Regions from separate parts of the Virgibacillus dokdonensis genome, predicted to be linked through region 1. Evidence: riboswitches for the same ligand, from Rfam matches in the RefSeq annotation. Region 1 holds a riboswitch; the other holds the start of a gene.
The links. Region 1 has a riboswitch for thiamine pyrophosphate ahead of thiT (energy-coupled thiamine transporter ThiT). Riboswitches for the same ligand answer to the same signal wherever they lie in the genome.
Positions count from the first base shown of each region.

Region 2: it holds a riboswitch for thiamine pyrophosphate, as region 1 does, so the genes downstream of both, thiW (energy coupling factor transporter S component ThiW) here and thiT (energy-coupled thiamine transporter ThiT) in region 1, are expected to answer to the same signal.

Region 1 is NZ_LT745763.1:3,263,550-3,269,517, reverse strand. Features, by position in the region: gene B2C77_RS16825 (M4 family metallopeptidase) at 1-305, shown strand, start outside; partial or broken gene tnpA (IS200/IS605 family transposase) at 620-1,061, shown strand; TPP riboswitch at 1,284-1,387, shown strand; gene thiT (energy-coupled thiamine transporter ThiT) at 1,539-2,138, shown strand; gene B2C77_RS16810 (3-ketoacyl-ACP reductase) at 2,625-3,347, opposite strand; gene B2C77_RS16805 (biotin transporter BioY) at 3,837-4,406, shown strand; gene B2C77_RS16800 (hypothetical protein) at 5,534-5,785, shown strand.
Region 2 is NZ_LT745763.1:3,449,055-3,455,022, reverse strand. Features, by position in the region: gene thiM (hydroxyethylthiazole kinase) at 1-403, opposite strand, end outside; gene thiD (bifunctional hydroxymethylpyrimidine kinase/phosphomethylpyrimidine kinase) at 400-1,206, opposite strand; gene thiW (energy coupling factor transporter S component ThiW) at 1,343-1,840, opposite strand; TPP riboswitch at 2,079-2,185, opposite strand; gene B2C77_RS17685 (ABC transporter ATP-binding protein) at 2,829-3,809, shown strand; gene B2C77_RS17680 (ABC transporter ATP-binding protein) at 3,851-4,819, shown strand; gene B2C77_RS17675 (ABC transporter substrate-binding protein) at 5,060-5,968, shown strand, end outside.

The DNA.
Region 1 (5,968 bases):
CAACAAGGTATAATCAGCCAGATCATATGAATGATTATCAACATTTACCAAACACACGAAGAGGCGATTGGGGTGGAGTTCATATCAATAGTGGGATTCCGAATAAAGCGGCCTATTTCACTGTTAATAGCATAGGTATAAGCAAAGCGGAACAAGTTTATTATCGTGCATTAACGACCTATTTAACGCCGAATAGTAGTTTCCAAGATGCAAGACAAGCACTCGTTCAATCTGCTCAAGATTTGTATGGGGAAAGCGCTGCTCAGGAAGTTGCTCGTGCGTGGGAGCGCGTTGGTGTAAACTAATAAGAAGGTGTAAAGAATGAATTTGAAGTGCAAATGAGTGTGGAAATAGTAGGTCATTTACGAATCACATCAAGGTGTGATGATAAGCAAGCTGTTGCTTTTGAATCTAGGTCGTTTTAGATTCATTTGTCTGAAATTGGCGACACATTTGCTTGTTCTTGATAAATATGTATTTACCGTTTATTTATCTTCACTAGTGTATGGAAGCAGCAGGTGGTTTAACTTACAAATGCGTGGTCTAACTCCACCTTCTTTAGACGGTATCCGCTTTTAGCCTTATCTTTTTTGTCCATACGAAGTGAAGAGGTGAAAGTATGGAAGGATATAGAAAAAATAGTCATGCTGTGTATGATATTAAGTATCATGTCATATGGGTGACAAAGTATAGATATAAGGTTTTGGGCGGGCATATAGCGGTGAGAGTGCGTGATTTGCTAAGACAAGGTTGTGAAGCTAGGGGAATTACTATATTTGCAAGGAAGTGTTGGAAAAGACCACATTCATTTATTATTATCCTGTCCTCCAAGTATTGCTCCAAGTAAAATATTGCCGTATCTAAAAGGAAGATCATCAAGATTATTGCAGGATGAGTTTCCAGAACTCAAAAAGAGATATTGGGGGCAGCACTTGTGGGCAAGAGGATATTTTTGTGCCACCGTAGGGACGGTAACGGAAGAAATAATAAGAAATGATATAACAAATCAATTCAATGAAGGTAAGGACGAAATATTTAGTCTAGCTTTGAGGATGCTTTAGCTAAGGCCTTTGAGCAGGACTTTAGCCTGGGGAACGACTTTAGTCGTCGACATTTTTGTCTAAATCCACCTGCTTTAGCAGGTGGTCGTTTAAGAGCTACCTTCATCTCTCTGACTATTTATTTGAACAATAGCTATAAAAAATGGATGCTAAACAACTTTTAACGCTAAAAGCTGTTCAAAGAACAATTTATCGTTTATAATAGATGAAAATCATATACATAGAAACCACAAGGGGAGCCATTTGGCTGAGATGGAACGGAATCGTTCGAGACCCTTTGAACCTGTTTAGTTAGCACTTGCGTAGGGATGTGGGCAACAATGCTTAGGTTTATGCATAAAATGCTAGTTTGATTTACAAGGAAGATTCTGTGTGTAAAACGAACGTTTAAAGCATTTACCTTTTATACAATCAATGAACAACTACGTCGAACAATGCTGCTTCCCTTGAGGTTTCCGTGAAAGGGGAGCTTTTTTAATGAAAAATATTCGCTTATTAGTAATGATTGAAGCAGCATTTTTTGCAGCATTTGCCATGATTTTGGATTTTCTTCCTTCGATTAAATTATCACCAGCTATATCGATTTCTTTTGCTATGGTGCCCATATTTATTCTTGCATTTCGGAGAGGAATGTTGGCGGGTATATTAGCGGGTTTCTTATGGGGGTTATTGCAGGTAATGCTCGGTGATGCTTACTATTTGACACCATTGCAATTTTTTATTGAATATTTTATTGCTTTTGCTAGCGTTGGTTTTGCCGGAATACTCGCTCCTTTAATTCAAAATAATTATCAAAAAGGGAATAAACGAATTGCTTTGGCATGGGTTGTAGCTGCGACATTCATTGGTAGCATCGCGAGGTATTTTTGGCATTTTCTTGCAGGTGTCATTTTCTGGGGGAAATATGCCCCCGAAGGAATGTCGCCAGTTCTGTATTCATTTATAATGAATGGAACGACTTTTGTAGGTGCGTTTGTTTTTTGTACGATTGTTTTGCTAGTGATTTTAGCGAGTGCTCCGCGATTAGTGCAGGCAGAAACATTTATGACCAAAAAACAGGTGAAGAAAGCTTCTTAAATATAATTGCTTTCTTTTAAGACTACAAAGAAAAAACGAAAGCCGTGTTCTTTTATATTCATAGCCAACGTTTTTACTTTACACTATAGGAATGCATAATAGTTCATAGTATAAGAACTACAGCTTTCGCCATAAGATTTGAGATAAGCCAAGTTTTATAAAAATGACGTTGGCTATTAACGTTACATAACGATTAAACATCTTAGATCTTGCTTCAAGAATTGAAGTTGCTAGAGCTGGACAAGTTAACAGTCCAGCTCCACAAACAGTTCTTTCGATATGCCCTACGGATGAGTGAAAAACCGAAGTTTGAAATGGCAGTCTATTGTTGAATTTTCTAAATTATGTTAACAATAAGCCGTAAACAATTGCACTGACTTAGTGATATATTTTAATAGTTTTCTTTGCAAAGTAATTAATATGATATATAAATATAGAAAAATGTTGCAAATCGCTTTTGGATCAACGTTTTGTAACAGTTTTGTTTTAGAACGGATTCGTAGCCCATTGTAACGACTGTTTAATAAACATTCTCGGATGCAATTTTAATTGTGCTACCATGTATTCAGCTAAATCTTCGGCTTGCATGTATTTATCGTCATTTTTCTCCGCTAACTTTTCGCCGAAAGCAAGCTCTGTGGCAACAAGGCTTGGATTTAATGTGAAAACGCGAATGTTATTTCTGCGCACTTCTTGCATTAAAGCTTCGGACATACCTTGAATGGCAAATTTGGAAGCACTGTAAGAAGTCGAACCTGCTGTTCCTTTTATTCCGTTACTGGAGGAGATCATGATAATATCGCCTTGGTTTTTCTTAAGCATATGTGGTAAGACGGCACGGGTCACGTGATACGTACCGAACACATTCACCTCTAAAGTTTGCTTCCACGTTACTGGATCCATCTCTAGAAAATTATCAAATGTTCCAATACCTGCATTATTTATTAAAATATTTGCAGGCCCAAGCGACGTTTCTAGCTTCGCAACAGCCCCCTCTACTTCTTCCAACTTTGCTATATTAGCAACAGCATAACTGGCGTTAACGCCATATGTTTCTACTTCTCTTGCAACAGCTTCCAGTTTGGATTCCGTACGCGCAATGATGCCTAAATGAACACCTTCCTTAGCAAGAGCAAGTGCAGTTGCTCTTCCAATACCGCTACCAGCACCTGTAATATACGCAATCTTTCCTTTAATTTGTTGCCCCATCGTAAGTCATCCCCTCTCCCTTGATTCTTACTTGTATTGTAAGTATATCTTATATGAAAGAATAAATTCAAACTACAGACTCCTATCATGAGAAAATCACTCCCGCACGTCGTAAAGTCGCTCATGAACGTGGAAAAAGCGCTCGCCGCGTGGGAAAAGTCGCTCATCTTCTGGTTAAGTACGTTTATCGCCATAAGGAAGTAGCCGCTTAGTTGAGAATAAGTTACTTTTAACCGAAAGACTGAATAACTTTCATTACTTCTGGTACTCTTTGCTATATTCATTTATATTTTAATTATTTAGAAACGCATCGATTGATGGTATTTACTGAATAAGGTATTATTGCTTCTCTCTAAATAGAACGTTTAAACAATAAATTTGCTCATCCTGAATGTAAACTATTACGTTAATCAAGTTGACAATGTTGTTTTTTCCAAGTACAATTTTGAAAAACATCAACGTTTATTGGAAATAGGGGGATTTATTAATATGGAACAGCAACGAAAAAGACTTCGCTTTATGCTTAATTGTGCTTTGTTTGCAGCACTCACAGCTATTTTGGCGCAAATTGAAATACCACTACCACTCATACCGATAAGTGGACAAACTTTAGCAGTCGGAATTACGGCAACTATTTTAGGCAGTAAGCAAGGTGCATTAGCGATGATTTGCTATGCGGTAATTGGAGGAGCAGGTGTGCCTGTTTTTGCTGGCTTTAGCGGCGGGGCACATGTGTTAGTAGGTCCTTCAGGAGGATATATTTTTGGCTTTATTGTTACAGCATATGTTACAGGTTTCATTCTCGAAAAAACAAGCTTTCGTTTCCAGAATGCTCTAATTGCAAATATAATTGGCATGTTGATTACGCTAGCGTTTGGGACAACGCAGTTGAAATTTATTTTAGATCTTTCGTGGAATGCAGCATTCGTAGCTGGAGTGTATCCATTTATCGTCGTTGGGCTTATTAAAGCTGCATTAGCTAGCTGGATAGGAATTGCTGTACGAAAACGTCTCGTACATGCTAATTTAATTTTAGAAACGAAACAAAAGGTAGTATAAACGAAGAAAAATTAGATTTGTAAATTATATGAGTGGATCGTTATTCTAAATTATTCTATTAAAATAATATGTATAAAATGCGTGATTTGCACCGGTTTGTCGAGAAATCACCGCGCCTCGTGCTTGAATTCGCTCATGTAGGCCAATATTTCGCTCGCTATGCCGTAGACTTCGCTCATGTAGGGCAAAACTTCGCTCGCTATGCCGCTGAATTTGCTCATGTAGGTCGAGATTTCGCTCGCTATGCCGCTGACTTCGCCATGTAGGCCAAAATTACGCTCGCTTAGCCGCTGACTTCGCCATGTACGTCAAAATTACGCTCGCTATGCCGCTGACTTCGCTCATGTACGTCAAAATTACGCTCGCTATGTCGTTGGATTCGCTCATGTAGGCCAATATTTCGCTCGCTATGCCGTAGACTTCGCTCATGTAGGTCGAGATTTCGCTCGCTATGCCGCTGACTTCGCTCATGTAGGTCGAGATTTCGCTCGCTTAGCCGTAGACTTCGCTCATGTACGTCAAAATTACGCTCGCTATGCCGCTGACTTCGCCATGTACGTCAAAATTACGCTCGCTATGCCGCTGACTTCGCCATGTAGGCCAAAATTACGCTCGCTTAGCCGCTGACTTCGCCATGTACGTCAAAATTACGCTCGCTATGCCGCTGACTTCGCTCATGTACGTCAAAATTACGCTCGCTATGTCGTTGGATTCGCTCCCGCATGTCAAGAACGTGCTCGCCCTCACGTAATTTCGCTCACCCTTGGTATGGTGGGGTAAAAAGCACAAGTAAAAAATCTTTTACCTACGAATTAACTTCCACAGCTAATCATGAAAACGTTAACTTTTTTTGACAATTGCATGAAAAGAATTGCAAAATGCTTCTATCCATGTAAAAGTTATGATAGCTATAAATTAAGAGGGCAGTCGAAAAGTTGCAATAATAAAAGTTTTATTTCATAATAGGCAGCTAGAAATTTTAACCAAGCTTTCACCAGGCACCCTCAGAAAAAATCTTATTTTTCTGAGTATTCCAGTGGAAATGATAAAACTTATGTTGTAATTATCGATATAGCAATCGTTAATTTTTATTGAAAATACGTGTAAACGTGGGGGGGATTATTACTATGAATATGGTATTAATTATTTTCTTATTTTGTTTATTTCTTGTTGCTCTGGGGGGCACGTTGTACGTGTTTAAACAGGAAGAGAGAAAAATGAAGCAATATGAAGCGGAAGGTGAAACCGCTCAAAGTGAATTGCAACGTTCGATGGAATATGAAACGAAATCTTTGAAATCAAATGTGCCACTACTCATCTGGATATATGCAGTGACCATTTTGGTAGGATTGATTGCGTTTTTTGTTTATGCATTTTAGTGACTGCATCGCTGCAGAAGCTATTTATGAAACTAACTATAGACCTTTTTGGCAGATTTTTGCTAGAAAGGTTTTTATGTTGGTGATGTACTTTCAAATTTGAAAAATTGGCAAAAAGTAAGCCATTTAATGGAAGGTATTTTTGTTTTACTAAAAAACATGGATCACACTATAAAAAATAGG
Region 2 (5,968 bases), 190 kb from region 1:
CCTTTACTTCCCATGGCATATCAACTAGCTTAGCCATTTCGCCTGCATTTCCTTTAATAACAGTAAATTGTACTTCTTGTAATAATTGTTTAACGACATCTTTACGAAATGATGTGGCGCCAATGCCAACAGGGTCTAGTACTACTGGGATGTCTTTTTTGTTGGCGGCTTTACCAGCAAGCTTCATTGCTGGTATCTCTGTCAATGTTGATGTACCAATATTTATAAGCACACCATTAGAAATGGACGCCATTTCTTCTGCTTCTTCTGTTGCTTTTGCCATAATCGGTGAAGCCCCAAAAGCTAGTAAACCATTAGCAGTAAAATTCATCACGACTTCATTTGTCAAATTGTGAATTAACGGATTGGCCTCCCTAACTTGCTCTATAATTGATGTATTCATTGTTTCACCCTTTCTTCACGAATTCCCCAATGGTTGGTAGGGCCGTTCCCAGCGCCTAATGGGAAAGAATGCTTAATAGCTGCTGTAACAAATTGTTTAGCCTCTTTTACCGCTTCATATAACGGCAGGCCTTTAGCTAAATGAGCGGTAATGGCTGCCGAGTACGTACAACCAGTGCCATGCGTACTTGTTGTGTCAAAGCGTTTGGAGTGAAAGGTATGCATCTTATGTCCATCATATAAATAGTCAATGGCATCTCCATGCATATGTCCACCTTTTACTAGGGCAGCCCGAGCACCATGTTTATCCACCATTTCTTTGGCTGCTTCTTGTAAATCGTTAACATCATGGATTTTGTTGCCAGTAATAAATTCTGCTTCTGGAATATTTGGCGTAACAACAGTTGCTAAAGGTAGAAGCTGTTCTTTTAAATAATCTCTTGCTTCTTCGGCAATTAAAGGATCGCCGCTAGTAGCAACCATAACAGGGTCCATGACGTAGTATGCGTCTGTACTAGTAAGTTGTTTTTGGATGACGCGCATCATCGATTCATTGGCAATCATGCCTGTTTTTAGACTGTGTACAGGCATGTCAGAAAAAACAGATTGCAATTGCTCATCTATCATATCAATAGGGATATGGTGGACATTTTGTACACCAGTTGTATTTTGTGCAACAATCGATGTGATGACGGACATACCATAAACAGTTAACTCTTGAAATGTTTTCAGATCTGCCTGAATACCTGCACCTCCACTTGGGTCAGTTCCTGCAATCGTTAATGCACATGGAATTGGTTTCAAATTATTCGCTTCCTTTCTTTATATAATTGCCAGTATATTTCGTGAACCATGATGGCTCATTTTCGAGCGAACTACTATCTAGAATGATTCCCAAACATATAAATAGTTATCATATAGTCTTGGACTTAAAGCCAGTTTAATACTGCCTTTGTATACGAATCAGCTTATCTGTATTCACGCGTGAAACAATAAACCACCCTAAAAAAGCTCCAGAAATGCTACTTGCTAAAAATGACGGGACAAAGAATAGAGCTCCGGCACTACTGTCCATGAATAAGCGAGCAATGGGTACGGCAAGCAAGGATCCTACAATTCCAGTCCCTATACTTTCTCCAATGACAGCCCATCGTTTCTTCTCAAATCTACGATACAGTAAAGCTGCAAACCATGCTCCTACCATGGCTCCTGGAAATGCTAATAAAGTTCCAAGTCCTAGCATATTTCGTAACAGACCAATCATAAAAGCTATTATTACAGCAGGTCCAGGTCCTAACGTAATAGCTGCCATCACATTAACAGCATGTTGCACGGGGTACGCTTTGGCAAATCCAGCAGGAAACCAAAGAAATTGTGCTGCTAGTGTGCCAATAGCAACAAAGACAGCCATTAATGTTAATGTGTATGTTTTTTTCATAGCATCACCTTGCTTTTGTCTATTTTACTAAGAGGAAAGTAGTGAAGAACAGCATTTTTAATAGAAGTTGCTGTAAGGTTTCTTTCATTCTAAACGGGAAGTCGTTGTCGACGAATAGAATAGAACAAAAGGAACAAGCATAACGCCATGTTACTTATCCTATAAACCTTATCTTTTCCTAACATGCAAAAAAAGTCAGACCCCAGACAGAACCTGACTTAGAAGAAGAAATATAGAAAGAGAATCTCTACTACTTCCCTCCGCTGGTCTTAACCAGATCAGGTCAATAAGAGTCAGAAGCTATTGCTTCTTCTCAGCCCATGATAGGCTCCCCTAGTAGTTCTTATAAAATATTCTACTAAAATATTAAACGCTAACACATCAAGCTTAACAAAATGGTAGATGTTTGTCATGGAAAAAGCTAGTACCTTTCCGCATCTTTATTACCTTGAATTGTACTTGCGTGGTTTAGAGATAGTTGTAAAGGGAAAATAATTGCCTGTTTTGAATAATGGCCTGCAAATCCACTTTCTATAAAATTACGGTCCATCTTTTATAGATGAAGTTAAAACATATTCAAAACTTTTAAAAGAAAGGTTAATAATTTCATGTGGACATGAATATGATAAGCATTACAAGATGGTTCTAAAATCCTAGTTTTTCATCGGTATATTAGAAACGCTTTCATGAAGAGGTGGTGACCTACTCCATGAGATTATAGAAGGATAAATCAGAAAGTGAAAGGAGGGGGAACAAATCTATTACAAAATAAGTAAATGCAAGATATTCCTTACAGGTGATAATGAACCGGGGAAAAAACTGTTTCAATAGACTGAATTTTTAGTTTGTTAACAAGATACCTATTTGCGAGTTTAAAATGTAAAGGCATGACAACATCCACCGCAAATATATGGCAAGAAACTATCTATTTCTAAAGTTGAGGTGCTTTAGAGTGGTGGAAATTTGTAAGAAACGAGGTGAAATCAGAATGTCCAAAGAAGTCATACTGGAACTAAAAGATGTCCATACGCATTTTTTTACGGAAAAAGGGGAGGTTCCCGCTGTGAATGGGGTTCGTTTATCTGTATGTAAAGGAGAGGTCGTTGGTATTGTTGGAGAATCGGGCTGTGGAAAAAGCGTCACATCCTTATCCATCATGCAATTAATACCTAGCCCGCCTGGCAAAATTGTAAGTGGTGACATTTATTTTAAAGGGGAAAATATCGTATCAGCTTCTCCTAAAAGAATGAAACAGATACGGGGAAATGAAATTGCTATGATTTTTCAGGAACCAATGACATCTTTAGATCCTTTATTTACCATTGGTAATCAAATGATAGAAGCGATTCGACTACACGAAAAAACAAGCAAAAAAGAAGCGCGTAACAAAGCGATTACATTATTAGAACTTGTTGGAATTCCTAGGGCAAATGCTATTGTCGCTAGTTATCCGCATCAATTATCAGGTGGAATGCGACAGCGGGTCATGATTGCAATGGCGATGGCTTGCGAACCAGATTTGTTAATAGCGGATGAACCAACAACAGCACTTGATGTAACGATACAGGCACAAATACTCGATTTAATGCGACAGTTAAATCAAGAAAAGCAGACAGCTATTCTGTTCATCACACATGATTTAGGTGTCGTTGCAGAGATTTGTGATCGCGTCGCAGTGATGTATGCTGGGCAAATCATCGAAGAAGGGACGACGAGAGAAATATTAAAATATCCTAACCACCCCTATACAAAAGGATTAATTCGTTCATTACCAAATGTGAAGAAAACAGAACAACAATTATATTCTATTCCAGGTACGGTTCCTAAGCCACAGAAGGAAAAGATAGGTTGTCGTTTTGCACCTCGTTGTGAATGGGCATTTGCACCATGTTTTCAAGCAAACCCTCCATTATATGAACTAGAAAATAACCGCACAAGTAGATGCTTTTTACATGAAAAGGAAGCATGATTGCTCCCATTAAAGCAAGCAGGAAGGAGGTAGAGGAGAAAGTGGTCCAACCATTGTTAGAAGTGAAAGGATTACAGAAACATTTCGCAGTTAAAGGCGGGGTATTTGGAAGGAAAAAGCGTGTTATCAAAGCTGTCGATGATGTCTCATTCAGTGTAAGAGAAGGAGAGATACTTGGTATTGTTGGAGAGTCAGGATGCGGAAAATCAACAACTGGAAAAGCCATTTTACGATTATTGGAGCCTTCGAGTGGGGAAGTGATGTTTGCTGGAAAAAGGATAAAGGATCTTGAAGCAAAAGAGTTGCGAAAGCTCCGCAAAGATATGCAAATTATTTTTCAAGATCCTTACGCTTCGTTAAATCCAAGACATACGGTTGAAAAAATCATTGCAGAACCGCTACTTGTTCATGGGGTGACAGCCAAAACAGCACGTAAACAGCGTGTGAAAGAACTGTTAGAAATAGTCGGTTTAAATAGCTACCATGCTTCCAGATACCCACATCAATTTAGTGGTGGACAACGGCAACGAATTGGTATTGCTAGAGCGTTAGCAAATCATCCTAAATTAATTATTTGCGATGAGGCTGTTTCTGCATTGGATGTATCTGTTCAGGCGCAAATTTTGAATTTAATGCAAAAATTACGTGAAGAATTTCAATTGACTTATTTGTTTATTGCGCATGACTTAAGTGTTGTAAAGTATATTAGTGATCGTGTAGGGGTCATGTACTTGGGACGAATGATGGAATTAGCGGACAAGGATACATTGTATGAAAATCCACAGCACCCATACACCCAAGCATTATTATCAGCTGTACCGACCCCAGATCCAGATGGCATTCGAGAACGAATTATTTTAAAAGGGGATGTACCTAGCCCTGCAAACCCCCCACCAGGTTGTGTCTTTCATACACGATGCCCGCAAGCAATGGATATTTGTAAAACAGCTAAACCTGCTTTCCAAGAGATGGAAGCGAATCATTTTATTGCTTGTCATTTATACACGTGAAAGCATGTTGTGTAAAGGGATGTGCACGATTGAAAATGGTTAGCGAGCATGAAAAAACTTACTAGTGCATATGGAGTGCTCATTAAATGTGTGAGGGTAAAATGTAGAACTTCGTGTTCGTTTACACGATAGGAAAGCATAAAATTTTAAAGGTTTATCGTATAACATTACAGCTTTCGCCCATAAGACTTGGCGACAAAACAAGTCTTTCTAACTAAAAAATTTTAAGGGGGAAGAAAAATGAAGGGGAAATGCGCGATTTGGTTTATTTTCATGCTGCTATGTATGTTATTTCTAGCAGCGTGTAGTGGTGATGGTGGAGCAAAAACGGACAAAGCAGAGGAGGAAAGTGGTGGTGCAAGTGAAGAGGGTACTAAGGGCGAAAAAGAGGCAACGGCTAACGAAGAGCAGGTATTAGTATTTGGCCGTGGTGGTGATTCAGTTAGTTTAGATTTTGCGAGTGTTTCTGATGGGGAATCCTTGCGTGTTACAGAGAATATTTATGAAAGTTTACTCGATTATGATAAAGAATCGTTTGAGGTAGTTCCAGGCTTAGCGCATGACTGGGAAGTATCTGATGATGGTTTACGGTACACATTTTTTCTAGAAGAAGGCGTTACTTTCCATGATGGCACACCATTTAATGCGGAAGCTGTAAAGGTGAATTTCGAACGTTGGGCCGACCCTGAACATACGTATGCATTTGCGGATGAGGGATACGCTTATCCATTGTATGGCAGTATGTTTGGCGGGTATAAAGGGGATGACGCACATAATATTAAAGAAATAAATATAATGAATGATTATGAAGTGGAATTTGTTTTAAACGCACCTCAAGGACCTTTTTTACAAAATATGGCTATGTCCTATTTTGCAATGACTTCACCAACTGCTTTAGAAAAATATGGTTCTACTATTAATGAAAATCCTGTAGGGACAGGCCCGTTCAAATTTGTTAGCTGGAGTAAGAATGATCAGATCGTGCTAGAGAAAAATGCTAATTACCATAAAGAAGGATTACCCAAATTAGATCAAATTATTTTTGAAGTTATTCCAGAAAACTCAGCTAGGTTAATCGCGTTGCGTTCTGGAGAAGTGGATATTATTGATGGAATTAATCCAGATGATGCAGCTAGTATTGAGTCAGAA